DNA from 3 places in the Nocardia sp. NPDC052316 genome. Region 1 is predicted to be linked to each of the others. Evidence: riboswitches for the same ligand, from Rfam matches in the RefSeq annotation. Region 1 holds a riboswitch; each other region holds the start of a gene.
What was found. A riboswitch is a leader RNA that binds a small molecule or an ion and turns the genes downstream of it on or off. The one in region 1 is predicted to bind S-adenosylmethionine.
Positions count from the first base shown of each region.

Region 1 (10,177 bases):
CTGGCGGTCGTCGCCGGTTCGCATCCCAGCGATCCTGACTCTGCGGGCGTGCCCGATCTGTCGATCGATGAATTCCGGTCCTTGCCTGGTGATTTGACTGGATTGCGCGTCGGGGTGGTGCGCCGGGATCATTTCCCGGCGGATGCCGATCCCGAGCTGGCCGGTGTATTCGACCGCGCCGTCGACGTTCTCGTGGCGTGCGGTGCCGAGGTGACGGAGGTGATCCTGCCGTATTGGACGGAGGTCATCGTGGCGACGGTGGTGAGTGCTACCTGCGAAGGGCTCGCGTATCACCGCGCGGTGTTGTCCCAGCGATGGGACGACTACTTTGTGGCCTCTCGGGGTCTGCTGGCGAAAGGGGCGCTGGTGTCGGGGGCCGATTACGTTCAGGCGCAACGGGTCCGGCGGGTGGCCCAGTCGGCGATCGGTGAACTGTTCGACCGGGTCGATGTGGTGGTAGGTCCGACGGCGGCCGTCGGTGCGCCGCTGTTCGACGAATTGGTCGACGCGGCGGGCTTCCAGGATGACGCTCGGTTGTTCGGGAAATTGCATACCCCGTACTGGAACGGGGTGGGCAATCCGGTGCTGGCGGTGCCGATGGGCTTCGGCGCGGGGCACCTGCCGTTGTCGTTGCAGATCGCCGGTCCCGCGTTCGGTGAGGCGAAGATTCTGCGCGTCGGGGATGCGTTCCAGCAGCGGACCGCATGGCATCGGCAACTGCCGCCGACCTATCGGACGGTGGCGGCATGAGTGCGCCGTTGGACACCGTTCGGATGCTGCTCGGTGCGGCCGGACTACCGGCCAGTGCCGCCGAGATGGCCGGTCTCGCAGCAACTTACCCGGAGTATCGCGCTGCCATCGATGCGCTGTATGCCGTGCCTGCTGCGCGATACGCCGACCCCGCGTTGCGGTTTCACGCTCAGGCACGGACGGCGGAGTGGGACCGGTGAGCGCGAACGCGACGGCGGCACGTCAGTCGGGTGCTCGCCGGCGATGGGAGCCGCAACGGTGGGTCCTGGCGTTGGCCTGTATCGGATCGTTTTCGGTCATCATGGACGCCACGATCGTGTCGGTCACCCTGCCCGATCTGCGCGCCGACCTGGGATTCTCACCCGCCGCCCTGCCGTGGGCGGTGAACGCCTACACCCTGGCCTTCGCGGGATGCCTGCTGTTCGGTGGACGCTGCGCGGATGTGTTCGGGCGGCGGCGAATCATGCTCGTCGGGATGGGGATCTTCACGGTGGCGCGGGTAGCTGTCGGGCTCGCCGGGTCTCCTGCCTTCCTGTTGGCCGCGCGAGCGGTGCAGGGGGTGGGCGGCGCGCTGTTGATGCCGGTGACCTTGTCCATGCTGACCACCACATTCGTGGAACCGGCGGCCCGCGCACGCGCACTGGCGCTGTGGAGCGCGGTGGGTGCCGCGGGCGCGGCGAGTGGACCGGTGATCGGTGGGCTGCTCACTCAACTGGCAGGGTGGCGCTGGGTGTTCTTCGTCCTGGCTCCGCTGGGTGTGGTCGGGATGGTCGGCGCGATTCTCGTTCTGCCCCGGCAACGTTCGGGAGGTACCCGACCGCGATTGGACGTGATCGGCGCGCTGCTGGTCACCGCGGGCATCACCGGCGTGGTGCTGGCCATCATGCGCACGGCGGCGGCCGGCTGGACCGACCGCACGGTCCTCGGCTCGCTACTGGCTGGATTCGCCCTGCTCTGCCTTTTCGCCGTCCACCAAACGTACTGGGCCTCCGACCCGATCCTGCCACCCGCCATCTTCGGGCTCCGCGCCGTCCGTAGCGCGAACATCGTAATGTTCCTGCTCGGCGCGGGCTTTCTCGCCAGCCCGGTCCTGCTGTCCCTGTATCTCCAAGACGTGCAAGGCTATTCGCCGCTGCTGGCCGGTGTCGGTTACCTACCTGTTGGCGCGGCAATGGTCGCCGGGTCACGCTCGGCAGGCTGGCTCAGCGTCCGCCTCGGACCACGCGCCGCCACCGCCCTCTGCTGTGCGATCGGCGCCGCAGGCCTGGCCGCCACCGCCTCCTGCATCGCACTCGACGCCTCCTACTCGTGGGCAGTCCTGCTGTCCGGCACCATCCTCGGCTTCGGCACCGCCGCCGCCTTCACCCCCCTCACCATCGCCGCCACCGACAACGTGCCCCCGGACCGCAGTGGACTCGCCGCAGGCGTCCTCAACACCGTGCGCCAAACCAGCGGCGCAGTAGGACTGGCAGCCTTGAGCGCCATCGCCCTAGCCCTCGGCTACGCAGCAAGTTTCGCCGCCAGCGCCGCCTGCCTCGCTGCCGCCTCCCTGCTAGCAATCCTCACCATGCCCCGCAGCCGCGGCCTCTGACCGAACCGCATTGGTCGGCTGATCAGGAGGAACTGGTGCTGGCGTCGGCCGGGAGGCCAATTACACCATTTCCTCGTGATCGCCTGTCCAGCAAAGTATTCGACCGCCACCAGTCAGGGTTACGGATGAACCGGGGCGGTGGTGGTGGGGAGGTCGACTCGGCTGCCGATGTTTCCGCGGAGGGGGAGGAAGGTTCCTTGGCGGAGGGATTGTTCGATGTCTTCCAGGGAGTGGCCCTTGGTTTCGGGGACGAAGAAGAAGACGAAGACCAAGGACAGGAGGTTGAAGAGGGCGTACATGATGAAGGCGGGGCCGAGACCGAGGGTGTCGATGGTGGTCAGGGCGGTGAGGGTGAGGAAGAGGTTGGAGCCCCAGAGGGCTACGGCGTGCAGGCTGGTGGCGCGGTCGCGGATGCTGAGGGGGTAGAGCTCGGAGCCGAGTAGCCAGCCGACGGCTTGCAGGCCCGCGGCGTTGCAGGCCATGTAGGCGAGCATGAGGGCCAGGGTGAGGTAGCGGTTGGGGTGGGCGGTGAGGACGAAGAGGAGTCCGAAGCCGAAGAGGAACAGGGTGGCGCCGGGGATGAGGGTGAGCATGAGTTGGCGGCGGCCGACGACGTCGACCAGGCGCTCGCCGACGGCGGTGAAGATGAGGTAGACCGCCGCGATGCCGAGGCCGGACCAGACGACGAGTCCGGTGCTGAAACCCGCTGCGCTGCCGAGGATGGTGTGCGAGTAGTAGATCATCATCTCCAGCCCGGAGAGCTGGGTGAAGGCGGCGATGCCGAGCCCGGCGACGAGGGCGGGGCGGGCCCACCGCTGGGTCAGATTTGCCCAACCGCCGCGGGACGCCTTGTTCTCCTGCTGGGAGATCGCCCAGATCTTCAGGGTTTCGTCGACGGCGGCCGACCGGTTCGGGCGCATCCACCGCAGCACGACCCTGGCCTTGCCGACGGTGCCGTTCTCGATGAGCCAGCGCGGTGTCTCCGGTAGTTGCAGCATCGCGACGGCAAGGACGAGCGCCGGAATCACCGCGATACCGATCATCCAGCGCCAGTCGTCGCTGGCCTCGAAGGTGTCGCCCGCCACGACGCTGACCAGGTTGGCGAGGAAGATGCCGACGCCGATGGCGAGATTGAAGAAAGTGACCATCGCGCCGCGGCGATGCGGCGGGGCGAGTTCGGCGATGTAGGTGGGCACGATCTGCGAGCAGGCACCGACCGCGAGGCCGAGGAAGAACCGGCAGACCGTCATCATCCACGCGTCCACCGCCAGCGCACAGGCCACGACCCCCACCGCGAACACGCAGGCGATGATGAAGATGGTTTTCCGTCGCCCCAGCGACTTCGACAGGGACCCGCCGATTAGGGCGCCGACGACGGCACCGGCGAGAATGGCGGCGGTGAGGATCTCCTGCTGGGTGTGGTCGATACCCCATTGCGCGGACATTTTGGGCAGCGCGCCGGAGATGATTCCGGTGTCGTAGCCGTAGAGCATGCCGCCGAGGGCGGCGAACAGCGCCACGATCACGACGTTGCGATTGGCGTTCTGCTTTTCATCCCGCGTCGCTTTCTCCGGCGCGGAAATAACCATCTCGTAGCCATCGAGGTTGCGGCGGCGCAGGCGAGGAATGAAATTCCTGCGTCTGCTTATTGTCGAACGCTCACCTGGCATACGCCCCAGTCGACCGTGCGCGCCTCACCAGCGCAAACTTACCGGTCTTATTTGTGAACAGAATTACTTTCATGTTTGGCGTATTGCGTGGTTTCGGAGTATTGCGGCAGTTCTCGCACTTCGGCGAGAACTGCCGCAACGAAACTACGTGGCCGCCTCGACGGGCACCGGCCGGTCGGCCGCCACCTTCTCGGTCCGTCCTGCGGTGAGGACTACCACGAGGACTGCGGCGATCAGGCTGGTTGTCGCGATGATCGAGGCGACTCGTCCGGTGGCAGCACCGGTCGAGAGATCGATCCGCCCGAAGACGACGGTCGCCACCGCGGCGCCGATCGCCCCGCCGAGATTGTGGAACGTCCACGAGGCACCCACCGCGAAGCCGGATCGGCTCGGCGGCACCGTCGAAATGGCCAGCACGGTCGCGGGTCCCAGCACCAGTGCCCACCCCGCGCCGAACAGCACCAGCGCGACGAAGAGCACGGCCAGCAGCTCACCGAAGGCGGACCAGGCGATGCCCGCTCCCGCGAGGGTCAACAGCCCGAACCCCCACGGCAGCAACGAATGTGCGCCGAACCGATCCACGAACCGCCCCGCGACCGGCGATGCGAGCGCGAGCGTGCCGCTGACGAGCAACAGCACGAATCCCGCTTGGCGCACGTCGAAGTCGCGTCCCTGCGTGAGATACGTCGGAATCGCCAGCAGCGCAGCGGCATAGAACAGGCCGAGCGAGAAGTCCGAGACGATGGCGGCCACGAATCTCCGATTGCCGAACAGTGCCGGATCGATCAATGGATTCGCCGCCCGCCGCTCCGCGACGATCCCCACCGCGACCGAGACAACGAGGACGACCGCGGCGATGAGGACCCAGGGTGAAAGCCATCCCCGCAGGTCGCCGAGTACGAAGATGCCGACGGCCGACACTACGGCGAACGCGACGACGATCTGTCCGGCCCAGTCCGTGCCGCCGGTCGGGTCCGGCGGCACGTGGGGGACCGCGAACGCGATCGCGACCAAGGCCGCGAGGCCGAGGGGAATGTTGATCCAGAAGATCGACTGCCAGCCCAGATCGGGCACCAGCAGACCGCCGAGCACCGGGCCGATGGCCAACCCCAGACCGTTCACCGAGTACAGCCAGCCGATAGCTTTGCCTCGATCACCCGGTGGGAACAGCGATTCCACCAGCGTCGAGGTGCTCGTGTAGAGCACGGCACAGGCCGCACCCTGCACGAAGCGCGCGACGAGCAGGATCCCGATCGACGAGGCGGCGGCCGCCCCCGCCGACGCGACCACGAACAGGGTGAGCCCGAACAGCAACACCTTTCGGCGTCCGAGATGATCGGCAACCCGCCCCGCCGTGACCATGAACATCGACAGCGCCATCAGGAAAACACCGAGGGTCAGTTCGGTGTTCGACGTACCGGCCTGCAGATCGGCCCCGATGGCGGGCAGCGCGGTGGTGACGATGGTGAGGTCGATGCACCCGAGGAACGACGCCACCGCCAGCCCGCCGAACCCGATGACGCGCCGCTCGGCCGGGATCTCGAGGCTCACAGCTGCGCCTCCGCCGCGGAGTTCAGCGCCGACTTGCGCTTCTTGAATCGCAAAGGGAGCCAGGCGACGCGGTCCGGGTACTCGGGTTCGACGAACAGTTCCCGTGTGCGGCCCATCGCGGCGGAGATGCGCTGCGGGTAGATGACGAAGTCGAATCCCTCGTGCGCCCACAGCGGCATGATGATCGGGCATTCCTCCAAAAGGTATGCGCGGCAGGATATCCGGACCGCGTCCTGGTCGACGTCGGGTTCGCGCGCCAGCCGCCGTTCGATGAATCGTTCGATGGTGCTGTCGATGGCGTGCCGATAGGGTTCGTCGGTCTCGTAGGCGTGCTCGATGGCGTCGTAGAGGTCGCCGTAGCGGGGATGGGACAGCGCGAAGTCCCACCGCAGAATGTTTGTCGGGCAGTCGATCTGGTCCAGATAGCCCTGGTTGCGTGCGATCCATTGGTCACCGGCGATGCGCGCACGAGCATGCCGGTCGATATCGGTGCCGCCGCTGAGGTTGTGCCGTTGCAGGGTGTCCGCGACGGCGATCGCGCAGCGCCCGAAGTTCGAGCGATTGATCAAATCGATGGTCGCGGCGAGCTTTTCACCCTCGTGGTAGTCCGCGCCGACGCTGACCAGCAGGACGGTGGAGCGGCCGTCGGTGGTGATGCCGTCCGAGCGTAGGTCGTAGGCGGCCTTGTGCGACGCCGAGAGCAGCGTAGTCGTGGTCATCAGCTCCACACCTTCAGCGACTCGGCCGGATCGGTGACCCCGATGAACAGTCCGATGGTGATGCGGGGGCGGTCCTGGGACGGCGCGACCGCGTGCACGCGGCGCGGATCGATGAAGATCGCATCGCCGACGCGCGGCGTGATGACGAGCGCCGGATCGCCTACCGCGGCACGGTCGATGCCGTAGACGCGGTCGCCGGATCGGTCTCGATATTCGCTCTCGTCGGGATAGTCGTCCCAGATCTGCAATTCGCCGCCCCGATCCGGCACATCCAGATAGACATTCACCGACAGTTGCCGCGTGATCCGAATATCGAAGTCCGGCGGCAGGTTGCGGCCGACATTGTCAGTGTGCGGCTCCAAATCCACACCCACCAGTTGGTAGCGCGCGACGCCGGCGAAGAAAGCCTGCCCGTCGCGCCGCAACAAACTCGCCCCGGCGGGCCAGCTCTCGTCGAGCAGTAACCGCAGGTCGTCGGCGGGGTACGAATACGGCGAGGCGATGTCGCGCAGCCGATCGATATTGTCGCGTGCCTCCTCGAAATACCGCCCGCGCCCGGCGTCGGTGCTCGTCTCCGAGAACGCGTGCCCGATCCGCCGGAACTGCGGGTCGGTGGCCAACGGGCCGTGGTCCTGCCTGCCGACGAAGGCCTTGCGCAGGTGGTCGAGCGCGTCCGGCCGGACGAATCCGGCCAGTCGCACCGCGTGCACGTCGCCGTTCAACAGCGCGGTCAACGATTCATGGTCGAATCTTTGCCTGGTGGTGTCCAGCACGCGGTCTCCGAGAGTTGGCGTGGCCGTGGTCATGTCGTTCCCCTCTGGTTGTCGCTCGATGGACCGGGCACAGGCCCAGGCACGAGAAGGGGAGTGCGTTTCGGACATGAGTCGACCCCCGTCTCTCGAGAGGGCTCCAGCACACCGATGGAGCCCGCGCTTGCCCGGGCCGCATTACGCGGCTCGGCCTGGTCTTGACCCGGGGCACCCCGCCGCGGTTGGAGGGTTGCCGGCCAGCTAGCCGGGGACTTGACGCTGGCACTCTTGACCTGAGGTAAGCGTGCCGCCCGTCAGAACCGTTGTCACGCTTTAGAATCGCGCTGAGTTATGAACCGAGCTAAGGAGTTTCCGCCCGGAGTTACGGACCGTCACGCCTGGTCAGCCGCCGAGTAGGCCGAGGCCGCGTAGTTCGAGGGCGGCCAGTCGGCGGACGGTGGCTTCGTCGCCGCGGCGCCAGGCGTCGACCACGTCGGGGTCGATGCGGTCGAGTTTGCGCAGGGGCTGGTTGGCGAGGGCGCGCAGGGCGAGTAGGTCGCGTCCGCCGGGGGCGGCGCGCAGGCGGGCTGCTGTTGCGGCTCTGCGCATCCAGCGCACGCGTAGCGGCAGCCAGAGGAACAGCACCAGTCCGAGCGGGACGATCAAGAGTCCGAGGGCGAGGGCCATGGCGAGGTCGTTGACCAGGGCCTGCTGGTCGCTTCCGGCCTCGGCCATGGACCGGGCGGCCGCGGCCGCGCGCTCGAAGGGGGAGGTGAGATCGTCGCCGACCATCGGCACCCGGCCGACCTTCCGGCCGACGTCACCGAGGCTGTCGGCCATGCCGCCGCCCGCGCCTTCCAGCTTCTGGCCGGGCACCCCGAGCTGCTGCACCAGATCGTGCACCCAGAGTGCGGCCGTGACCGAGGCGTATACCCAGGCCACCACCAGCAGATCCGTGACCAATTGACGGGCGGCGACGGGGGCCCGATCGGCGTAAATCCTCACCTGTACGGAATTCCCCGGTGCGCCAATCGAAAACGGCACTTCCTACGCGCAATAACGCGGGCAATACTGTTCAGAGAGTGCCTTGGCGCGCGGACCGCCACAGGTCGACTTCGCCGTCATCGTCGAGCAGCGCGTCGATGTCGGCGAGCTCGTCGGCGCTGAATTCGAGATTGTCGAGGGCGGCGACGTTTTGCTCGAGCTGGTCGGTGGTGGACGCGCCGATCACCAGCGACGTCACCCGATCGTCGCGCAGCGCCCAGGCCAGCGCAAGCTGGGCCAGCGTCTGCCCGCGGCGATCGGCGACCGCGCCGAGTTTGCGCAGCCGATCGATCATCGCCGGGGTGAGCAACTCGTTCTGGAACGACTTGCCTTGGGCGGCACGCGATTCCGGTGGAATGCCATCGAGGTACTTCGAGGTGAGCAGCCCCTGCGCGAGCGCGGTGAACCCGATGACGCCGAACCCCTCCGCGCCGGCCGCGTCGAGCAGCCCCTCGGTCTCGATCCACCGGTTGAGCATCGAGTAGGACGGCTGATGGATGAGCAGGGGAGTGCCGAGCTCACGCAGCAGTGTGGCGATGGTGACCGAATCCTGCGCGGTATACGAGGAAATTCCTACGTACAGCGCCTTTCCCTGACGGACCGCGGTATCGAGCGCCGCCGCGGTCTCTTCCAGCGGAGTCGTCGGGTCGAATCGGTGCGAATAGAAGATGTCGACATAGTCGAGTCCGAGCCTGCTCAGCGACTGGTCGAGCGAGGCGAGCAGATACTTGCGTGACCCGCCGCCCTGCCCGTACGGACCCGGCCACATGTCCCAGCCCGCTTTGCTGGAGATGACGAGTTCGTCGCGGTAGGGAGCGAGTTCCTCGCGCAGAATGCGTCCAGCGTTGATCTCCGCCGCGCCGTAGGGCGGGCCGTAATTGTTCGCCAGGTCGAAATGCGTGATACCGAGATCGAAGGCGCGCAAGGCGATTTCACGCTGGGTGAGATAGGGGCGGTCATCCCCGAAGTTGTGCCAGAAGCCGAGCGAGAGCAGCGGCAAATCCAGGCCCGAGCGTCCGGACCGGCGATAGCGCATCGCGCCGTCGTACCTGGCGGGGTCGGGAACATATGCCATGGAGACCTCCTCATCAGCTGCACGGACGGTCCCATACTGCCCGACCGGTGCGCGGCGGCAGCCCGAGCCCGGGCGATCGGCGCGTCCATTCCCCAGTTATTCCTCAGTCGAGTTGCCGGACCAAATGTGGTTCCTTGATGAGGAATTCGACAGACCGAAGTGCGGCCCGCGCCGTCCGGGTCGAAATCGCGAACCACTCGAGGAGCTTTGCCATGCCCTTGTTACGACGCATGTTCGCAATCATGCTCGGCGCGTTGATCATCGTTGCGATGTCGGTCGCCACGGGATCGGCCGCCCCCACCGAAGAACGAGAAGTGTTCTCCCCGGACGGCACCATCGGCCGCGTTTCCGTGCCGGTCCGCCCGGAAGCCCCGGCCCCGCGCTCGGCGGTGCAGGCCGACGTGGTGACGATCCAGCAGACCGGGCCGTCCAGTCAGCGCTTCGATCTGGTGTTCGTCGGCGACGGATACACCTCCGCTCAGCTGGAGACCTACAAGCAGCACGCGATCAACCGGTGGAACGAGATCGCCCAGGTCGAACCGTTCAAGTCCTACAAGAACTCGTTCAACGTCTGGGCGGTGAACGTGGTCTCCCAGCAGTCCGGTGTGGACAACGATCCGCGCGGCACCTACCGGAACACCGCCCTGGACATGACCTTCTGGTGCGGCGGCACCGAGCGGCTGCTGTGTGTGAACGAGACCAAAGCCCTGCAGTACGCCCGGTTGGCGCCCGAGGTGGACCAGGTGGTCGCGCTGGCCAACACCACCAAGTACGGCGGGGCGGGCGGCAAGGTGGCGACGTCGTCCGGCGGCAACGCGCAGTCGGGGCAGATCGTGGTGCACGAGCTCGGGCACTCGGTGGCCGGGCTGGCCGACGAGTACGACTACCCGAACGACCGCTACACCGGCCGGGAGCCGCGCGAGGTGAACGCCTCGACCTACACCAGCGCGCAGATGCAGCAGAACAAGGCCAAGTGGTACCAGTACCTCGGCAAGCCCTCGCCGGACGGTGGCGTGGTCGGCACCTAT
Region 1 is NZ_JBIUBB010000002.1:675,513-685,689, forward strand. It holds gene ACIHA7_RS09800 (amidase) at 1-750, shown strand, start outside; gene ACIHA7_RS09805 (hypothetical protein) at 747-950, shown strand; gene ACIHA7_RS09810 (DHA2 family efflux MFS transporter permease subunit) at 1,016-2,341, shown strand; gene ACIHA7_RS09815 (sugar porter family MFS transporter) at 2,461-3,930, opposite strand; gene ACIHA7_RS09820 (MFS transporter) at 4,156-5,562, opposite strand; gene ACIHA7_RS09825 (tRNA-dependent cyclodipeptide synthase) at 5,559-6,281, opposite strand; gene ACIHA7_RS09830 (2OG-Fe(II) oxygenase) at 6,281-7,087, opposite strand; SAM riboswitch class IV at 7,206-7,324, opposite strand; gene ACIHA7_RS09835 (hypothetical protein) at 7,433-8,035, opposite strand; gene mgrA (L-glyceraldehyde 3-phosphate reductase) at 8,106-9,149, opposite strand; gene ACIHA7_RS09845 (M64 family metallopeptidase) at 9,362-10,177, shown strand, end outside.

Region 2 (10,177 bases), on a different contig from region 1:
TCGCGGGCAGCGCGTCACCGATGGCGCCGGTCACCGGCTGACCGGTGCCGATCGAGTGCCCGAGATCGCCACGCACCGCGTGCCCGAGCGCGGTCCAATACTGTTCCCACAGCGGCCGATCCAGCCCGTAGCGGGCCTGCAACTCGGCGATGGCGGCCTTGTCCACGGGTGTCCCCGTGCCGCCGCCGTCGGCCGCGATGGAGATCGGGTCGGCGGGCAGCAGGTAGAGCACCACGAAGGAGATGGTGAACGCCGCCCACAGCACCCAGAACGCTTGCAGGACCCGCAGAGCCAGATAGCGCGCCATCGTTATCGCCCGCTCAACCAGGTATCGAAGAACTGTAGTCGCGCCGAGGCCTCGAACTTCAGATCCTGTGCGGTGCTGCCCGCCCCGATCGCCTGGGACAGCTCTACCGTCGGAATCAGCAGCCCGGCGTCGAGCACCTGTTGCTGTGCGGTGTGGATGAGGCCATGACGAACAGTGCTGTCGACCGTGCTCAGCTGCCCGTTGAGGGCGTCGTCGAGCGCCGGAATGGGCCCTCGCGCATTGAGATTGCGGCCGTCCAGCCCGAACGAGGTGCGCAGGATGTCCCCGTCCGCGCGCGTGGTGTTGCCGTAGCTGGTGTCGAAGTCCTTCGCGTTCTGCCGTGCCGTCGACTCGGCGGCCGACACCAGATCCAGCTTCAGCTCGACCCCGACCTGCCGCAGCTGTTGCTGCACCAGCTCGATGATCGCCTGGTTGCCCGCGAACACCTGACTGAACAGCACCGAGAACGACAGCCGCTCACCATTCTTCACTCGGACACCGTCACCGCCGGGCGCCCAGCCCGCCTGGTCGAGAATGCCGCGGGCCTTGCCGGGGTCATAGGCCAGCCGGGCCGACAGATCCTGGTAGCCGGGCGTGCTGCTGGCCAGCGCACCGGTCGCGGGCTTGAACTGCGGCCCGAGCACGGTGTCCACCAACTGCTTACGGTCGATCGCGGGCAGCAGGGCCTGGCGCACCGCCGGATCGCGCAGCGGGCCGCGGGTCACGTTGGTCTGGAAGCCGAACGGCACACCGGGATTCGCGGTGCTGAGCACCCGTCCGCCCGCCGCCTCGATCTGCGGTGCGTCCTGCGGCAGCGCGTCGCTGATCGCGTCGAGCTGTGCGGAGGCGAGACTGCCGGTGCGCACGCCGGACTCGGGCACCACGGTGAACTCGATCTTGTCCAGGTACGCCTCGCCGCGGTGCGCGAACACCGCGGAACCCCACTGATACCCGGCGCGTTTGGCCAGCGTGACCGAGGCGTCCTGGCGGTAGCTCGCGTAGGTGAACGGCCCGCTGGCGATGTTGTCGCCGAGGCAGCGTTGCTCGGCGGGCTTGGCGGTGGTGGCCTCGGCCAGAATGCCGAGCTGGGTGGTCGAGGACGCCTGCAGGAACTGCGCGTTGGGCTTGCTGAACTCCACCCGCGCGGTCAGCCGGTCCACGGCGGTGGTGCCGACATAGTTGGTGAGGTAGCTGGAGGCCAGCGGGGATTTGGCCGATCCGAGTTCGATGATCGAGTCGAAGGTCTTGCCCACCGACGCCGCGGTGAGCGGCGTGCCGTCGCTGAAGGTGACGCCGTCGGTGAGATAGAAGGTGAACACCTTCGCATCCGGCGTGACCTCCCAGCGCTGGGCCAGCCACGGCTTCAGCTCGCCGGTCCGCGGGTCCTGATCGGTCAGTGAATCGACGATCTGCCGTGTCACGTACAGGGTTTGGTTGGTGCCCGACTGTGCGGGATCCGAGCAGGTCGGCGCCTGCGACAAGCCATAGCGCAGGGTGCCGCCCGGCTGCGGCGGCCCCGCGTCGCCGCCGGGCGCAGCCGAATCACTGCCGCAGGCGGCCACCGTGCTGACTGCGGCGACAGCGCCTGCCAGCGCGGCGATGCGGTGACGGTAACGGATCACGGGGCGACTCCAGAGGTTTCGGTGCGGACCAGCTCGGCACCCGCGGCCAGCGGGCGGCTCGGAATACGGCGGCGCAACTCCGGCGCCACCTCGGTTTGGAACAGCGCGAGGCTGTCCAGGTAGTCGATCTCGGGGCGACCGTCCCGCTCGGCGGACAGGTGGATCACCTCGTGCCCGAACTGTTCGTGCTGCCTGCCGACCTTGTCGATCACCTGCTCCGGGCTACCGACCAGAGCCGAACTGCGGGTGACGAAGTCGTCCAGCGTCTCGAACACCACCGGCAGGCCGAGGGTGCGCGCCAGCGCCAGGCGGGCCTCGAAGATCGGCCGGTAGGTGTCGAGGGCCTGCTGGGAGGTGCGGGCGACGTGAAATCCCGCCGTACCCGCGCCGACCAGCGCATCGGCCGGGTTGTGCCCGTGGAACTCCCAGCGCTCCCGATAGTGGCGGACCAGTTCGGCATACGGCTCGATCGGGTTGGTCACATTCGCCGAGAACAGCGGATCACCATGGCGCGCGGCGAGTTCCACCGAATCGCGGCTGGTCGCGCTGCCGTGCCAGATCCGGATCTCGGGTTGCCACGGTCGCGGCAGCGCCTTGGCGTTCGTCAGCGCGGGCCGGAACCGGCCGGACCAGGTGACGCTCTCGCCGGCCCACAGCGCCCGAAACAGGTCGTAGCCTTCGCGGTTACGGTCCCACTGATCGTCGGTGCTGACATCGAACAGCTCGGCCTGCGCGGTCCCGTTGCCCTTGCCGATGATCAGCTCGAGGCGGCCGCCGGACAGATTGTCCAGCGTCGAGTAGTCCTCGAACGCCCGCACCGGATCCAGCAGGCTGAGCGTGGTGACGGCGGTGAACAGCGTGATCCGGGAGGTGACCGCCGCGATGTGGCTCAGGATCACCGGGGGAGCCGAGGACAGGAACGGATCCTCGTGCCGCTCACCGACGGCGAAGCCGTCGTAGCCGAGATCCTCGGCCAGCTTGGCCTGTGCGACGACGTCGCACAGCCGCTCCCTGGTGCCGGGCAGGCGACCGGTCGTGGGATCAGGCACCCGGGTGACCAGCGTGAACAGGAGAAACTTCATGCTGATGCTCCCAGTGCCTCGGTGGCCGCGGGCAGTCGCTTCTCGAACGGGTGCGGGCCGAGCTCCTCGGCAGGCACGGCCGGGTCGTAGAGCGCGGTGTATCCGGCGGCCAGATAGAGGCCGACGGCCTCCGGTTGCCGCGGACCGGTGGTCAGATAGATCCGCCGGTACCCGCGCCGCTCGATCTCGGCCTCTAGCTGCTCGAGCACGAACAGCCCGAGCCCTTGCCTGCGGTGTTCGCGGGCCGTCCAGATCCGCTTGAGCTCAGCGGTTTCCGCGTCGTAGCGCTGGAAGGCCCCGCCAGCCACCGGCTCGCAGTCGCGGGTGACGACCAGCAGCGCGCCGTGCGGGGGCGCGAACTCCGCGGCCGGATAGTCGCGTAGCGACGCGTGCATCTCACCGGGGCTGCGGCCGTAGCGGCTGCTGTACTCGACGGCGAGCTCGGCGAGCAGCGGCGCGGCCAATGGGTCGTCCTGGGCGACCCGGTGCACCCGCAGGTCCGTGGCCGAAAGCTGTTGCGTCACCGGGTCACCGCTGCTTCGGTAGGCCGGGCGGGTTGATCCGCGACTCGGTGATCTGCTCGCTGCGCAGGCCCCACCGATCGATCACCTGCTGGTAGGTGCCGTGTTCGATGGCGTGGTTCAGTGCCTTCTGGACGGCGGTGACCAGCCCGCTGTTCTTCTTGGTGAGCACCGCGATCTCGCCTTGCAGCGCGTCGCCCGCGCCGGAGAAGGTGCCGAGGATCTTGGTCTGGTTCGCGGTGGCAGTGTGGTAGATCGCGGTCGGATTGGGGCCGATGAAGCCATCCAGCCGCTGCGAAGCGAGCGCCAGGTAGTAGTCACTGGTCTGCTGGAAGTAGGCGATGTCGATGGGGGCCAGCCCTTGCGCGCGATTCTGCTCGTTCCACTTCACCAGCAGCTGTTCCTGGTTGGTGCCGCTGCCGACCCCGATTCGCTTGCCCGCCAGGCTCGTACGGTCCTTGAACTCGAGGGTGCTCTGCTTGGGCACCTCCAGCGCGACGGTGTCGTTGCGGTAGGTGGCGAAGTCGTACTTCTCCTTGCGCTCCTCGGTCACCGTCACGTTGGAGACGAAGGCGTCGACCTCACCGGAGTCGATGCGCACGAAGTTCTGCGCCCAATCCGCCACCCGCACATCCAGTTTCAGGCCGAGGATGTCGGCGACGAGCGAGGCGAAGTCGACCTCGGAGCCGACGACGGTCTCGTCGTCGTCGGCGTAGAAGCGCAGCGGCGGTGCGGTACCGGACGAGCCGGTCACCACCAGGGTGCCGCGGTCGCGAATGGCCGGTGGCACCTCGGCGGCGATGCTGTCCACCTTGGCGGCGCGGACACGGCCGGTCTGCGCGGCGGAGAGGTCGAAGGTGACCGTACCTGCGGGTGGGGGCGCGGACTCCGCGTCGGGGTCGGTGCAGCCGGTGGCCAGCAGGACGACCGCGGTCGCGGCGGCGGTGGCCAGGGCGGAAAGCTTCATCGGAAACCTGTTCATCAGCGGACTCGGGAGAGGAAGGCGCGGGTGCGCGGGTGGCGCGGATTGTCGAGGACCGCGGCGGGGGTCCCCTGCTCGACGATGGCGCCCGCGTCGAGAAACACGACGGTGTCGGCGATTTCGCGGGCGAAGCCGATCTCGTGGGTGACGATCACCAGCGCGGTGCCGCCGTGCGCGAGATCGCGGATCACGTCGAGCACCTCGCCGACCAGTTCGGGATCCAGCGCGGAGGTCGGTTCGTCGAACAGGATCACCCTGGGACGCAGGGCAAGTGCCCGCGCGATCGCCACCCGCTGCTGCTGTCCACCGGAGAGCCTGCGCGGGTAAGCGTCGGCCAGCTCGCCGATGCCAACCCGTGCCAGCAGCACCCGCGCCTCGGCCTCGACCTCCGTGCGGTCGCGGCGTTGCGCGGAAAGCGGTGCGAGCGTCACATTGTCGAGCACCGTCAGATGCGGGAAGAGATTGAAGTTCTGGAAGACGAACCCGATGCGGGAGCGCTGCTTGCGCACCTCGCGGTCGGGCAGCGCGTGCAAGGTGTTGCGGCGCAGCCGATATCCGATCAGCTCACCATCGATGCGCACGGTGCCCGCGTCCAGCGCCTCCAAATGGTTCAGCACGCGCAGCAGGGTGGACTTGCCGGAGCCGGACGGGCCGATCACCGTCACCACCTCGCCGGAGCGCACCGTCAGGTCGACCCCGCGCAGAACTTCCTGTGCGCCATAGGATTTGCGGACGCCGCGGACCTCGACGGCGGGCGCGGCGGTCATCGGGTCGCTCCGCGCGGCGCGGTGGCGCCGGACTCGGCGACTTCCCGCAGCTTCTGCCAGGCCCGCTGGACCGGTGACGGCGGTGGCGTGCGCTGGGTGCCCTTGGCGTAGTGGCGTTCGATGTAGTACTGCGCCACCGAGGCAATGGTGGTGAGCACGATGTACCAGGCGGTGGCAACCAGCAGCAGCGGCACCACCCGACCGTTGCGGCCGTAGATCACCTGGACCTGGTAGAACAGCTCCGCGATCGCCATCACCGACACGATCGAGGTGCCCTTGAACAGGCTGATCACCTCGTTGGTCGCATTGGGCAGGATCGACCGCATGGCCTGCGGGACCACGATGGTGCGGAACTGGCGCACCCGTGGAATGCCCAGCGCGGCAGCGGCTTCCAACTGCCCGGCGTCGACGGAGATGATGCCCGCCCGGATGATCTCGGCCGAGTACGCCGCCTGATGCAGCGCGAGCCCGATCACCGCCGCGGTGAACCCGCTGATCACGCCGTTCACGTCGAAGGTGAAAAACGCGGGACCGAACGGGATGCCGACCGACAGCGTGTTGTACAGGTAGGCGATGTTGAACCAGAACAGCAGTTGCACGATGAGCGGAATCGACCGGAACGCCCAGATGTAGCACCAGGAGATCACCCGCAGCACCGGGTTGCCGGACAGTCGCCCGATGGCCAGCGCGGTGCCGAGCAGGAAGCCGAGAGCGGTACCCCACGCGGTGAGTTCCAGTGTCACCCGCAGCGAGGCGAGCACCGACTTCGCGGTGATGTACTTGGCGAAGGTCGGCCAATCCCAGCCGGGATTGGTGACCAGGCCGTGGATGAACTGTGCGAGCAGGACGAGCGCGACCGCACTGACCACCCACCGCCACGGGTGCCGCGTCTTGGCCACGGTGGGTGCGGCACCCTCGGCGTCGGGCAGGTGGGTCGTAGTGGCGACCGGGTCGTCGCCTGCGTCGGTGTCGCCGGGCACGGCGGTGGCGGACGCACTCATTTCGAGGTCCTTCGGAAGAACGAACGAGACCGCACCACATCGGGCCGCGGTCACATCACCCGGCCAGCGACGGGTGCACAGACTGGCTGCGGGTCAGCCCCGACAGCTCGCGGACGTCACCTTGCACTGATCGATGTGGCGACGGCCCCAACGGGTGCCGAGGGCAGCGGAAATGATCACTTCGGTTCCTCCATCGGTCCCGGCGGAAGCACCCGCACCCGGTGAACCGGGGGGTTGCTGCGACGTCGACGAGCCAGGTCTCTCGGTCGCTCTGGATGGTTGTCGCCGATCCGGACACCGGCTGATGTCAGGGTCGGGCCGAATTATCATGCCCAGCAGGCGAACTCTGGGACAAGGGAACTAATCACCGTGAGCGTAAACCTCGCCGCGGCCCGGATATCGGGGGGTGCGGGGGCGGTGTGGTCGCCCGGACACGCCGATCGCTTGCCGGCGGCTATATCGCCTGATCACAGCGCTTTGCGGAGTACCGTCAGCCTTCGATCGCGTCGATGATGAGGGAGGTCTTCGTGGCTGTACCGCGCCGTTCGACCATACTGTCCGCCGTCGCGAGCTGCTCGGTCGCGCTGGCGCTCGCCGCACCGACCGCGGGTGGTGCGCCGCCGCCCGCCGTGGCACCGATTCCGACCGTCACCGCCCCGGTTCCGCCCGCAGCGGCCGGTCCGGCCCAGACCGGCACCAGCACGCTCAGCGATCTGTTCGGCGTCTACCACACCGCGGTCGACGGCCTGCGCGCCGCGGGCATGCAGCCTTTCCTGTACCCGACCGCGTCCGCGTACTGCCTCGGCGGCAGCTCCCTCGGCCTCGCCCCGGCGGTGGCCGCCGCCGTGCCCGGCCCGTGGCCCAAGACCACGATCGCCATTCCCGGCGTGGACCTGGCCGCCGTCAAGGCAGGCCAGACCATGTTCACCTTCGTGCCCTACGGCCTCGGCCAGGACGGGCCGGACACCACCGGCATGCAGGTCGCCTGGCTGAACCTGACCAGCGGCCGCGGCGGCATGGCCTCGATGGGCCCGCTGTCCACGGTGTTCGGCGCGATGATCCCCGCCGAAGTCCCGGCCGTGCTGCGCCCGATGGCCGAACGCGCCATCCAGGACTTCTTCTTCGCGGCCTTGCCGATGGGCGGCGTCCGCGCGGTACCCGTCGACACCGGTCAGGGCACCGTGCTCGCGGCGGTCTTCGGCACGGTCGACAACGGCGGCAAGTCCTGCTTCTTCCTGCCGACGGTGGGGATCACCGAAGTCCCTTAGATCTGGACCCGGCGGCCTTTCCAGCGCAACGTACCCCGTCGTCGAGCGCGATGGGAGCGGGCCCACAGCGCCAGGTAGGCGGCGACCGAGAACGGGTGGGCCAGGGCCGCGAGGACGTCGGTGCGGGCGAGTGGGCCGCCGGTCTCGGTGCAGCGAGCGAGCAGCCTGCCGGTGACCGCGGCCGCGTAACCGAGGAGGCCGACCCGGCGGAGCGCGCCGTGGCCGCGGAGTGCGACGGACGGCGGCACCCAATAGGCCAGGGCGGCAAGCGTTCCCACGGTCGCGCCGCCCGCGACGGTGCCGCCGTAGGCCGACCACAGCCATCGGGTGTAGCCCGCCGCGAGTTCGGTTGCGCTGTCGTACATTCGGGTGCTCGCCAGGCGTCCGGCGGCGACGAGCACGGTGGGTTGTCCTGCGCGGCGCAGGGTTCGGGCGATGTCGAGATCCTCGGTCGCGCTGGCGGCGACCGAGGCATGCCCACCGACGGCTCGGTAAGCGGCGGTGTCGAACGCCAGAAACTGCCCGCAGGCCACCGCGGTGGACGGCCGCAGGCTCCGATCGGCCACCGCGATCGGCAGCGTCGCGGCCCACGACCAGCACAGCAGCGGCTGCACCAGTGCCTCGACCGGCGACCCGGCCCGCTGCATCGGCCACGGCGACACCAATGCGGCTCGCCGCCTGCGCAATTCGCCGACCGCCCCCGCGATCGCGTCCGGTGCCAGCCGGACGTCGGCGTCCACGAAGACCAGCACCGGCGTCACCACCGCGTCGGCCAGTCGCACACACGCGGCAGCCTTCCCGGTCCAGCCGGGCGCGGGCGCGGTCTCGTTGCGCAGCACCGTGATTCGCGGGTCTTCGGCCGCCGCGTCGATCGCCGCGGCGAAGGTGTCGTCACCCGACGCGTCGTCGAGTATCAGCACGCTCATGCGCGGAACTCCGCGCTGCGCCCGCAGATCCGCGATCAACCGGGGCAGTCGTGCCGCCTCGTCACGGGCAGGCACGCACACGGTCACCGGCTCGGTCACCTCGACCGGGCTCGCCGCCAGCTGCCGCACCGTAAGCCGGTTGTAGAGCGCGATTCCGGCGCCCACCACCGAGATTCCGGTACCGAGCCAGGTCAGCCCGAGCGCTCCGGCGATCGGGCCTCCGCGCGACGCGAGTCGGCCCTCGCTCAGCGGCCCTGCTTGACCGTTTTCCACCAGCGACTCCAGGAGAGGCCGGTGGGGGCGCCCGGCGCGGGCGGGTTGCGGTCCATGTAGGCCATCGTGGCGATGACGGCGGCTACCGCGAGGGTGATGCCGCCGACGATGCCCGCCCAGCCCGCGAACGAACGGGTGTTGGGGTCGGCGTAGCTGACCTCGGCGCGCAACGGGGAGACGTCGCCGGCGGGCAGCTTCCAGGAGACGATGTTGTCGCCCTCGCGGTTGCCGTTGGTCTTGGCCACGCGGGCCGGGAACGCGACGGTGAACTGCACGTCGGAGCCGTGCGGCGGCACGGATTTCAGGTCGACCCGGCCGGTGAGGCTGACCAGGTCGCCGTTGCGCTGGAACTGCAGTTGGAACATGCCCTGGGTTTGCTCGGACAGCTGACCGAGCTGGCCGACCTCGCCGAAGGACATGTCTTCGAAGAACACCTGGCTGCCGACGTACCCGTCCTGGGTGTAGGGCTCCACCCGCACCTTCGCGGCGAGCGAGTCGGGCGCCTTCAGCTGCGGGCCCTTGTCATTGGGTTCGACGGGCACGACCGCGGCGACGATCCGCCCGGATACCCGGTCGTTGGACGAAACACCCATCGACACCTGCACCCGCAGGCAGCCCGCGAGCACGGGGATCAGCAACGCCGCGAGCAGAACGGCCGCGGCGACACGCGCTCCAGGGCGGGGCGTCCGCGGCGACGGTAGTACCGGGGCATCGGGGATCGTGGTGACGGGACTCGGCTGCACGCAGACATCGTGCCAGGCCATCCGTCCAGATTGCCACGCGACGGGCGGAACGGACCCCGCGATGTACGTCGGCTAGTCCGCCGTATCGGGTCGCGGACCGAAAAAGCCGAGGTGACGCAGCAGAGGCAGGCCGAGGACGGCCAGTCCGAGCCCGCCGTAACCGGCCGAGAACGGGAGCCCGAGAAACACCGCGTGCGCGAGCACGGACCCGAGCCAGGTCCACAGGAAAACAGCCACCGGCACGGCGAAACGGGGAGCGGTGTCCAGCCCCGCTGACGGATTCAGCGCTGCCGGCACCGGGGCCGCGCGCTCCCACCCGGTCAGCAGCGCACCCATGAGCACCGCCACCGCGAACCAGCCGAGATAGTTGGTGTACGGAATCTCGGCGAGCCCGGGCAGTCCGGCGCCCTGGTTACACCACGTCCATTGACCGTCGGTGACCATCTGCGGGTCGAGGAACAGATCCCAGCCGACCGCACCCACCGCCAGCAGGCCGATCCGGGGGGCCACCGCACGCGTGAGCAGCTTGGCGACCATCCAGATCGGATACAACCCACCGGTCCAGGCCAGCGGCACCACCAACGGCACGCCGCTGAGCGCGGGCCCAAGCCGATCCACCGCGTACGCGTAACACCCGAACGGCAGACCTGTTGCGGTACCGACGATCTCGGCGATCAACCCGACT
Region 2 is NZ_JBIUBB010000003.1:910,843-921,019, forward strand. It holds gene ACIHA7_RS16955 (ABC transporter permease) at 1-307, opposite strand, end outside; gene ACIHA7_RS16960 (ABC transporter substrate-binding protein) at 310-1,929, opposite strand; gene ACIHA7_RS16965 (LLM class flavin-dependent oxidoreductase) at 1,926-3,011, opposite strand; gene ACIHA7_RS16970 (GNAT family N-acetyltransferase) at 3,008-3,535, opposite strand; gene ACIHA7_RS16975 (ABC transporter substrate-binding protein) at 3,540-4,514, opposite strand; gene ACIHA7_RS16980 (amino acid ABC transporter ATP-binding protein) at 4,514-5,281, opposite strand; gene ACIHA7_RS16985 (amino acid ABC transporter permease) at 5,278-6,282, opposite strand; SAM riboswitch class I at 6,470-6,564, opposite strand; gene ACIHA7_RS16990 (hypothetical protein) at 6,810-7,550, shown strand; gene ACIHA7_RS16995 (glycosyltransferase) at 7,547-8,689, opposite strand; gene ACIHA7_RS17000 (LppM family (lipo)protein) at 8,722-9,513, opposite strand; gene ACIHA7_RS17005 (carotenoid biosynthesis protein) at 9,565-10,177, opposite strand, start outside.
Region 2: another riboswitch for S-adenosylmethionine. It lies ahead of ACIHA7_RS16985 (amino acid ABC transporter permease); the one in region 1 lies ahead of ACIHA7_RS09830 (2OG-Fe(II) oxygenase).

Region 3 (10,177 bases), on a different contig from region 1:
CGCTTGATCCAGCCGGTGACGTAGGTGGCCGGGACGTAACGATCGGCGCCGTCGGCGTTCTCGTCGGCGATGACCCGGCCCGCTTCGTTGGGCACGGTGCCTGCCTGGTCGTCGAACGGCAGGTTGGTCAGGTTCTGCGACAGGTAGCCGACGGCCCGGTAGACCGCCTGCACATCCCATTCCTTGAACACGCCGGTGCCCTTGACGTTGCCGGTGCCGTCGAGCTGGGTGCGCTCGGTGCGCAGGCCGACGACCTTGCCCTGCTCGTCGCCGAGGATCTCGGCGGGCGACTCGAAGAAGTGCAGGAACAGCTTGTGCGGCCGGTTGCCGACGTCGCGAATGGCCCACTGCTCCAGCGTGTTCGCGATCATGTCGACCTGCTTGGAGTGCCTGCGCGCGGCCTCGGAGCCCTCGTCGTACTCGATGTCCTCGGGGTCGACGATGACCTCGATGGTCGGCGAGTGATCGAGTTCGCGCAGTTCCAGCGGGGTGAACTTGGCCTGGGCCGGGCCGCGGCGGCCGAACACGTGCACCTCGAGCGCCTTGTTGGCCTTGAGGCCCGCGTAGACGTTCGGCGGGATCTCGGTCGGCAGCAGTTCGTCGCCGGTCTTGGCCAGCACGCGGGCCACGTCGAGCGCGACATTGCCGACGCCGAGCACGGCGACCTTCTCCGCGTCCAGCGGCCAGGTGCGCGGCACGTCCGGGTGGCCGTCGTACCAGGACACGAAGTCGGCGGCGCCGTAGGAGCCGTCCAGGCCGATGCCGGGGATGCCGAGCGCGCGGTCGGCGTTGGCGCCGGTGGAGAAGATCACCGCGTCGTAGAACGTGCGCAGGTCGTCGAGGGTGATGTCGGTGCCGTAGTCGATGTTGCCGAGCAGGCGCACCTGCGGCTTGTCGAGGACCTTGTGCAGGGCGGTGATGATGCCCTTGATGCGCGGGTGGTCCGGCGCGACGCCGTAGCGGATGAGCCCGAACGGCGCGGGCATGCGCTCGAACAGGTCGATGCTGACCTCGGCATCGGACTTCATCAGGGCGTCGGCGGCGTAGATCCCCGCGGGTCCGGCGCCAACGATGGCGATGCGGAGCGGGCGATTCGCTGCACTCTGTTCGGTCATCTTTTACGCGCACCCTTTTGGTTGAGAAACAAATACGGCGTCTTCCTTAGCCTAGGCTAAGTTACGCGCTGGCTGGTTGCACCTGACGATGCGGACACCGGAGTTGTCGGCTCGTGGCCATTCCGGTCGCGGCTATGACAGCAGGCCGCAGTCTCGCGATTCTATCGGTGGCGGCCGAGGCGGCCCGCGCCGGTGCGTGAACTGAACGGATGCCGCGCCACCGGTGTTGTCCGGCTTGCCCGGTCTCGCGGCGGTGATTCCGCTGCGGTGCGGCGGAGTTCGCAACGCCTGGCTGCGTGTGGCAGGGGTGAGCGTCGGATAAGCCCGCCGACCAGGGATCATGCTCGTATGAGCAAAGAGCAGCAGCCTGCGGAAGACGAGATCATCCCGGTCGATCAGACCGACAAGCGTTCCGTCGTACCGTTCGTCGCGGCCGCCGTCGTCGCGGTGCTCGTGCTCGCCGGGATCGTCATCGGCGGGGTGCTGTCGCCCGCTGAGAAAAATGTCACAGAATCCGACCGGATCGCCGCCGCGGTGCGCGGCTTCGTCGAGGGCTCCAACAGCACCGATCTGGTGCCCCCACCAGGCACGGGCTGCCCGGACTTCGACCCGAAGCGCTCACCGCTGGTCGGGCGCTCCGGCGGCGGAAAGACCGTGGAGATCACGAAACTCGTCGATCCGAAGGTCGACGGCGATCGCGCGATGGCGACGGTTACCACGAAGGTCGACGGCGAAGAGGCCACCTCGACCTGGAATCTGACCCGCTCCGGCGACAAATGGCTGGTCTGTAATTGAGCATTCTCATACCGTGAGCAGCCGTTTGACAGGGTGACCCCTGTCGAGGCAATCTCAGCAGAAGGTCATGAGAACCAGTGTCAAGCCCCGGCAATACTGGTCGGCAACCCTCCTCCGCGGTGGGGTGCTCCGGGTGACGACCTGGCCGCGCGTCAAACCCGAGCGCGGCAAGTGCGGATTCTAGGAGGGTCCAGATGAGTTATGCCGGTGACATCACTCCCCAGCAGGCCTGGGAACTGTTGCGAGACAACCCCGAAGCCGTCTTGGTCGATGTGCGCACCGAGGCCGAGTGGAAGTTCGTCGGCGTGCCCGACACCAGCTCGATCGAGCGCCCGACGGTACTGATCGAGTGGGTCGATGCTACGGGGACGCGCAACGGTGAGTTCACCGAGCAGCTGGTCAAGGCCCTGGACGGGCACGATCCGGCGGCTCCGGTGATCTTCCTCTGTCGCTCAGGTCAGCGCTCCATCGGCGCGGCCATCGCCGCGACGCAGGCCGGTTTCGGCACCTCCTACAACGTGCTCGACGGCTTCGAAGGCCCGGTCGACGCGCACGGACATCGGGGCGGCAGCGGCTGGCGCGCCCTCGGCTTGCCGTGGCGGCAGTCATGAGTAGCTGCTGTTCGGCGGCCGCGTTGTCGCGCAGCCGCGTCGCCGGGGGGCAGTGGGTCCTCGGGAGGCAGTCATGATCACCGGTGGTGCGTTCGACAAGCCGCTGCCCGAAGGGGTCGGCCCCGCGACGCTCGGTGTGCGAGGGGGCTTGCGGCGCTCCGGTTTCGAGGAGACCTCCGAGGCGCTGTACCTGACCTCCGGTTTCGTCTACGAGAGCGCGGAGGCCGCCGAGGCCGCGTTCACCGGCGACGTCGAGCATTTCGTCTACTCCCGTTACGGCAATCCGACGGTCGCCATGTTCGAGGAGCGGATGCGGCTGCTCGACGGTGCCGAGGCGTGTTTCGCGACGGCGAGCGGAATGTCGGCGGTATTCACCGCGCTCGGCGCGCTGCTCGGCGCCGGTGATCGACTGGTGGCCGCGCGCAGCCTGTTCGGGTCCTGCTTCGTGGTGTGCAACGAGATCCTGCCGCGCTGGGGCGTCGAAACCGTCTTCGTCGACGGCGAGGATCTGGACCAGTGGGAGCAGGCGCTGTCGGTGCCCACCCAGGCGGTGTTCTTCGAGACACCGGCCAACCCGATGCAGACCCTGGTCGACGTGCGCCGGGTCACCGAGCTCGCGCACGCCGCCGGCGCGAAGGTGGTGCTGGACAACGTCTTCGCCACCCCGCTGCTGCAGCGCGGTTTCGAACTGGGTGCCGACGTGGTCGTCTACTCGGGCACCAAGCACATCGACGGCCAGGGCCGGGTGCTCGGCGGCGCCATCCTCGGCGCGAAGGACTACATCGAGGGTCCGGTGAAAACCCTGATGCGCCATACCGGTCCGGCGCTGAGCCCGTTCAACGCGTGGACACTGCTCAAGGGTTTGGAGACGATGCCGCTGCGCGTGCGCCACTCCACGGAGTCGGCCCTGCGCATCGCCCGCTTCCTGGAGACCAACAAGGCCGTCAGCTGGGTGAAATACCCCTTCCTGGAGTCACATCCGCAGCACGAGCTGGCCACCGGCCAGATGAGCGCGGGCGGCACGGTGGTCACCTTCGAACTGAACGCCCCCGCCCACGAGGCCAAGAAGCGCGCCTTCGAGGTGCTCAACCGCCTGCGCATCATCGACATCTCCAACAACCTCGGCGATGCCAAATCCCTGATCACCCACCCCGCCACCACAACTCACCGCGCCATGGGCCCCGAAGGCCGGGCCACCATCGGCCTTTCCGACGGCGTAGTCCGCATCTCGGTCGGCCTCGAGGACGTCGAAGACCTGCTCGCCGACCTGGACCACGCCCTCAGCTAGCAACGACAAAGGCTCCACCCGTCGCGGCGGGTGGAGCCTTTGTCATTGCTCAGGCCAGGGCGCGCAGGCGCGGGGCGAGGTCGCGCTGGAAGAGGTCGAGGAAGCGGCGCTGGTCGTGGCCGGGGGCGTGGAAGACCAGGTGGTTGAGGCCGGCGTCGAGGTAGGGCTTGATGAGGTCGACGGCCTGGTCGGGGTCGCTGGCGACGATCCAGCGCTTGGCGATCTGCTCGATCGGGAGGGCGTCGGCGGCGGCCTCCATCTCGATCGGGTCGGTGATGCTGTGCTTCTGTTCCGGCGTCAGGCTCAGCGGGGCCCAGAAGCGGGTGTTCTCCAGGGCCAGTTCGGGATCGGTGTCGTAGGAGATCTTGATCTCGATCATCCGGTCGATGTCCGCGACGGTGCGGCCCGCCTTGGCGGCGCCCTCGGCGACCGCCGGCATCAGCTTCTCGGTGTAGAGCTCCATGCCCTTGCCTGAGGTGCAGATGAAACCGTCACCCGCGCGGCCCGCGTAGCGCGCGACCAGCGGTCCGCCCGCGGCCACATAGACCGGGATGCCGCCCTTGGGCACGTCGTAGATCGACGCGCCGACGGTGTTGTAGTACTCGCCCGCGAAGTCCACGCGGTCGCCGGTCCACAGCGCGCGCATGAGCTCGACCGCCTCCCGCAGCCGGGCGAAGCGCTCCTTGAACTCCGGCCATTCCCCCTTGTACCCGGTGGCGATCTCGTTGAGCGCCTCGCCGGTGCCGACGCCGAGCATGATCCGGTCCGGGTACAGACAACCCATGGTGGCGAAGGCCTGCGCGATCACGGCCGGGTTGTACCGGAAGGTGGGGGTGAGCACCGAGGTGCCGAGCTGGATCCGCTCGGTGCGCTCGCCGACCGCGGCCATCCAGGCCAGCGAGAACGGCGCGTGCCCGCCCTTGTGCCGCCACGGCTGGAAATGGTCGCTCACCGTGGCACTGTCGAGGCCGTGTTCCTCGGCCAGTACCGCGATCTCCACCAATTCCCGCGGCCCGAACTGTTCCGCCGACGCCTTGTATCCGAGCTTGAGCTCACCCATGTGCGCCACTCCTGTCGCTTCGCTGCACACCTGCGGTGCGGGCATTCCCGCACCCCGTTTGTCGACCGCGGACACGCTGCGGTCATGTCTCGCTGCAACCGCGCCGAGCTCGCGGACCTTCCCGCGCCGGGCGATCGCATGCGCACTGTCCGACGCGCGTCATATGGCCGTCTTCGACCATAGTCAGCGGCACCCACCAGTGTGCGAAGGGTCGCATCGACAGTCGCTCCGGCCATGCGCGGCGAAGACGGACTCCGTCCGCCTGTGTCCTTGGTGGGACAATTGTCTGGTGACTGACGAACCGATCCTGTCCTACCTGACCGACATGGACGGTGTGCTGGTGCACGAGGACCAACTGGTGCCCGGCGCCGACGAGTTCCTCGCCGAGCTGCGCGCCAACGAGACCCCGTTCCTGGTGCTGACCAACAACTCGATCCGCACCCCGCGCGACCTGCAGGCCAGGCTGCGCCACACCGGCCTCGACATCCCCGAGGCGGCGATCTGGACCTCCGCGCTGGCCACCGCCACCTTCCTGGACGAGCAGCGACCCAACGGCACCGCCTACGTGGTCGGCGAATCCGGTCTCACCACCGCGCTGCACGAAATCGGTTACGTGCTCACCGACAGCAACCCCGACTACGTGGTGCTCGGCGAGACCCGCAACTACTCGTTCGAGGCGATCACCACCGCGATCCGGCTGATCGAGCGCGGCGCGAGTTTCATCGCCACCAACCCGGACCCGACCGGCCCGTCGCGCGACGGCTCGCTGCCCGCGACCGGTTCGGTCGCCGCGCTGATCACCCGCGCCACCGGCCGCGACCCGTACTACGTCGGCAAGCCCAACCCGCTGATGATGCGCTCGGCGCTGCGCCGGATCGGCGCGCACTCGCAGTCCACGGTGATGATCGGCGACCGGATGGACACCGATGTCATCTCCGGGCTGGAAGCGGGTATGCGCACCATCCTGGTCACCACCGGTATCTCCACCCGTGCCTCGGTCGAGGCGTATCCGTATCGGCCGACCATGGTGCTCGACTCCGTGGCCGATCTGGTCGGGCGTACGAAGGAGCCGTTCGCGGACTGATCGCGGGCGCCGACGGCAGCGGGCTGTGCTCTGTCCTGCGGCAGGGCAGGTCAACCCTGCTCTTCGACGATCGCGTCCAACGCGGTGGACAGCATGGTGAGCATCTCCACGGTCGCCGCGAGCTGTTCGAGGCCGAGCTCGTCCACCAGCCGCTTGGCCACCGCCGCGTGCTGCGGATTGATCCGGCGCACCGCCGCGAGGCCCGCGTCGGTGACCGCGACCAGCTTCGCGCGGCGGTGCGCCGGGTTCGGCCGGTACTCGGCAAGTCCCTTGTCCACCAACAGGTCCGCGATGCGCTGCACGCTCTGCCGGGTGATGCCCATCTCCCGGGCGATGCCCGCCACCGGCAGCGGTTCGGCCAGCACCGCACCGAGCACCTGCCACCAGGCCGCGGTGAGCCCCGCCGGGCGCGCCAGTTCCTCGGCGATCGCGAGGAACTGACCGTTCAGTCGAAATGACGTGATGGCGGCCGTGGCGAACAGTTCCTGTTCATTTCTGGTCACTTCCACCTCCTGGCGATCCGGCCGTCCGGCCGGATCGCCGCGTGATTGTTCCGCATCAGACGTGCGCGCCCGACCGTTGCTCCTCGTACTCGGCGAGCACCGCCCAGCCCGCCGGATCGGAGTGCCCGTACAAGCGGTACCAGCCGTCGAGCACGTGCGGCTCGTACACGCCGAGCCTGCCGAGTGCCGCCTGCGCGAACTCGAACGGTGCGGTACCGCTCGCGGTGATCAGATCGCCGTCGGTCACCGCGGCCTCGTCCAGGTAATTGTCGGCCCCCGCGTATCCGCTGTAGAGCAGGAATTCCCGAACATTGCTGGTGTGCTTGCGGTTATCGAGCAGACCTTCCCGCGCCAGCCCGAGTGTCGCACCGCAGATCGCCGCGACCGGAACTCCTGCGTCGAGGAACTCGCGGGCCTTGCGAGCGAACGGCATGAGTTCCTCACTGTCCCAGGTATCGGCGCCGGCCAGGATCAGCATCGAGCTCTCGGCGGGCGTGAGATCGGCCAGCGCCATGTCCGGCACTATGCGCATCCCGCCGAGGGTGGTGATCGGATCGGTGGTCAGCCCAACCGTTTTGGTCTGCCAGGTGCCCGGCTCCCGCTGCCAGGTGGTGCGGTTGATGTGCGCTGTGGTCGCGCCGATCTCCCAGTCGGAGAAGGTGTCGTAAACGGCTACGTGGACTGTCTTCGTGGTCATGACAGTATTCTGTCATATTTGACAGCATGCTGTCAATAGGTTGGATGGGTCGACATTAAGCTGGGAGCATGCGGATCTCGGTTGCTGCGGACGAACGCGTCGGAGTGGCGCGGGAATTGGTCGAAGAGCTCATCCGGCGCGGACACGAAACGCTGCCGCACGGCGCACTCGCGCAGACCGAACGAGACGACTGGGCCTGGGCCAGCGCGGCCGCGGCCGACGATGTGGCCAAGGGCCGCGCCGACCAAGCGATCGTCTGCTGCTGGACCGGCACCGGCGCCTCGATCGCCGCCAATAAAATCCCCGGCATCCGCGCCGCCCTCTGCGCCGACGCCGAGACCGCCAAGGGCGCCCGCCAATGGAACGACGCGAACGTCCTTGCCCTGAGCCTGCGTTCGACCTCCAGCGCCGAACTCCGGGAAATCCTCGACGCCTGGTTCACCGGCACCCCCAGCACCGATCCCACCGACCAGGCGAACATCACCCACCTGTCCACGATCGAACGGGCCAACCAACACTGACCTGATTCGCGTCCCGGAACCAATCTGACCTGCGGTTGTTTGGTAATGGGTAGTAGCGCGCCTTCGATGAAGTGAGGTGAGTCATCCGGTAGGTGACTCGCTATCAATCAATCGGAGTATCAGTGCATTACCGCTTCAGCGGTCTCGGTTTCCTCGTCGGTGTGAGCGCGTTCGTCGTGCTCGTCGGTGGCTGCTCGGCTCAACCGGCCTCGCCATCCCGGACATCGGCAACCTTGCCTGCGACCACCACAATCAATTCGACGAGTCCGGCCCCGTCCAGCACGACCAGCGTGCCGACCACAACCAGTGCGACGACCTCGACCACGACCAGTCCACCGGCCACCACCGCCGCGCCTGTGCCACCGCCCGTTGCGGTGCCGCGCACGACGGTGGCTTTGCGCCCGCCGCCCGCCCCGGCGCCGCAGGTCGCGCCCGCGCCGCTGGTCGCACCGCCCCCGGTGAGTGATCCGGGTTCGGCCTGCGGCCCCGACTCGTACCGCAACTCCAGCGGCAACTGCGTACACAATCCGGTGCCGGCCCCCTCCGCACCGCCCGGTGCCACCGCGAAGTGCAAGGACGGCACCTATTCGTTCAGCCAGACTCGTCGCGGCACCTGCTCGAGCCACGGCGGCGTCGCAACGTGGCTGTGAGTGGGGGTTACGCGCGGCGGAGGGCGAAGATGCGGAGGTCGCGGGTGGTGCGGTTGCGGTAGGCGGCGTAGGCGCCGGTGATCTCGACGAAGCGGGCGAAGATCGCGTCCTTGGCTTCGGGTTCGACGAGGGTCGCTCGGACGGGGATGCGCTGGCCTGCGATGGCGACGGTGGCGGCAGGATCGGCAAGCAGGTTGGCGGTCCAGGCGGGGTGGCGTTGCTGGCCGAAGTTGCTGCCGATCACGTACAGCACGTCGCCGTCGTGCACGTAGAGCAGTGGCTGGGTGCGCGGCTGGCCGGACTTGCGGCCGATGGTGGTCAGCAGGATCACCGGGGCGCCGATCGGGCCGAGCACGGTGTACTTGGCGTCGGTGCGCTCGAGCAGGGCACGGTCCAGCGGGGTCAGCTTGCGGACGCACCAGGAACCGGGCTTGGTCGCGGCGAACTTGTTTGCTAGTCGGGACAGCGCGTTGGTGCGCGAGCCCCACTGCCGGTCCGGGAATTGTTCAGCCATGCGCGGACTATATCGGCCGGTCGGGGGTGCCCGAGACCCGAGCGAACGCCGTCAGCAGGCCGCGGGCCGTCCGCCGCCGGTCGAGCGCGCGCGATCGGCGTCCACGACGCGCCCAGCGGCGATCGATTCCGCACGGCTCGTGACGACTGTCTCGCAGGCGAGCCTGATTAGCGGTTGGTTCACTAAGCTTTCGGGCATGGCCGATCATGCTCCTTCTACCGTGTATATCGCCTCGCCCGAGGGAGACACCGGGAAGTCGACGGTGGCGCTCGGCGTGCTGCAGATGCTGTGCGCGACCACCGCGCGGGTCGGCGTCTTCCGGCCGATCACCAGGTCGACCACCGAACCCGACTACATCCTCGAGCTGCTGCTCGAGCACAGCACCGCCGATATCGACTACGCGCAGGCCACCGGCGTCACCTACGAGCAGGTGCACGCCGACCCCGACGCCGCGATCAGTGAGATCGTCATGCGGTTCCACGAGGTCGCGAAGGTGTGCGACGCGGTGGTGGTGGTCGGCAGCGATTACACCGATGTCGCCAGCCCCAGCGAGCTGCGGTTCAACGCCAGGATCGCGGTGAATCTCGGTGCCGCAGTGCTGCTGGTGGTGCGCGGCGCGGATCGCACCCCGGTCGAGGTGAAGCAGCTGGCCGAGTTGTGCCAGAGCGAGCTGGCCCTGGAGCACGCGCAGCTGGTCGCGATCATCGCCAACCGCTGCGACCCGGCCCGGATCGATGACGTCGCCGCCGCGTTGCGCTCCTCGGCCGTGCCGACCTGGACGCTGCCCGAGGTGCCGCTGCTCATCTCGCCGACCATGGCCGAACTGTGTAGCGCCATCGACGGCGAGATGTACAGCGGCGACCAGGAATTGCTGCAACGCGAGGCGCTGAAGATCATGGTCGGCGGCATGACCGCCGAACACATTCTGGAGCGACTGGTGGACGGCGTCGTGGTGATCGCGCCGGGTGACCGCTCCGACGTGCTACTCAGCGTGGTGAACGCGCATGAGGCAGAAGGCTTTCCGTCGCTGTCGGGCATCATCATGAACGGCGGCATGCTGCCCCATCCCGCGGTGGCGCGGCTGATGACCGGCCTGAAACCCAAGCTGCCGATCCTCACCACCGAGCTCGGCACCTACGACACCGCCAGCGCCGCGTACCGCACCCGCGGCCGCATGTCGGCGGGCAGCCCGCGCAAGGTCGACACCGCCCTTGCGTTGATGGAGGAGCACGTCGACGCCGTGGAGTTGTTGCGGCGCATCGAAGTTCCGCGCACCAGCGTGGTGACGCCGCAGATGTTCGAGTACCAGCTCATCGAACGCGCCAGGGCCGACCGGAAA
Region 3 is NZ_JBIUBB010000001.1:1,495,708-1,505,884, reverse strand. It holds gene ACIHA7_RS06995 (FAD-dependent oxidoreductase) at 1-1,115, opposite strand, end outside; gene ACIHA7_RS06990 (hypothetical protein) at 1,464-1,910, shown strand; SAM riboswitch class IV at 1,974-2,090, shown strand; gene ACIHA7_RS06985 (rhodanese-like domain-containing protein) at 2,105-2,521, shown strand; gene ACIHA7_RS06980 (O-succinylhomoserine sulfhydrylase) at 2,595-3,809, shown strand; gene fgd (glucose-6-phosphate dehydrogenase (coenzyme-F420)) at 3,859-4,869, opposite strand; gene ACIHA7_RS06970 (HAD-IIA family hydrolase) at 5,195-5,953, shown strand; gene ACIHA7_RS06965 (MarR family winged helix-turn-helix transcriptional regulator) at 6,004-6,456, opposite strand; gene ACIHA7_RS06960 (type 1 glutamine amidotransferase family protein) at 6,512-7,153, opposite strand; gene ACIHA7_RS06955 (RpiB/LacA/LacB family sugar-phosphate isomerase) at 7,222-7,674, shown strand; gene ACIHA7_RS06950 (hypothetical protein) at 7,874-8,248, opposite strand; gene ACIHA7_RS06945 (DUF3761 domain-containing protein) at 8,205-8,324, shown strand; gene ACIHA7_RS06940 (nitroreductase family deazaflavin-dependent oxidoreductase) at 8,332-8,838, opposite strand; gene pta (phosphate acetyltransferase) at 9,035-10,177, shown strand, end outside.
Region 3: another riboswitch for S-adenosylmethionine. It lies ahead of ACIHA7_RS06985 (rhodanese-like domain-containing protein); the one in region 1 lies ahead of ACIHA7_RS09830 (2OG-Fe(II) oxygenase).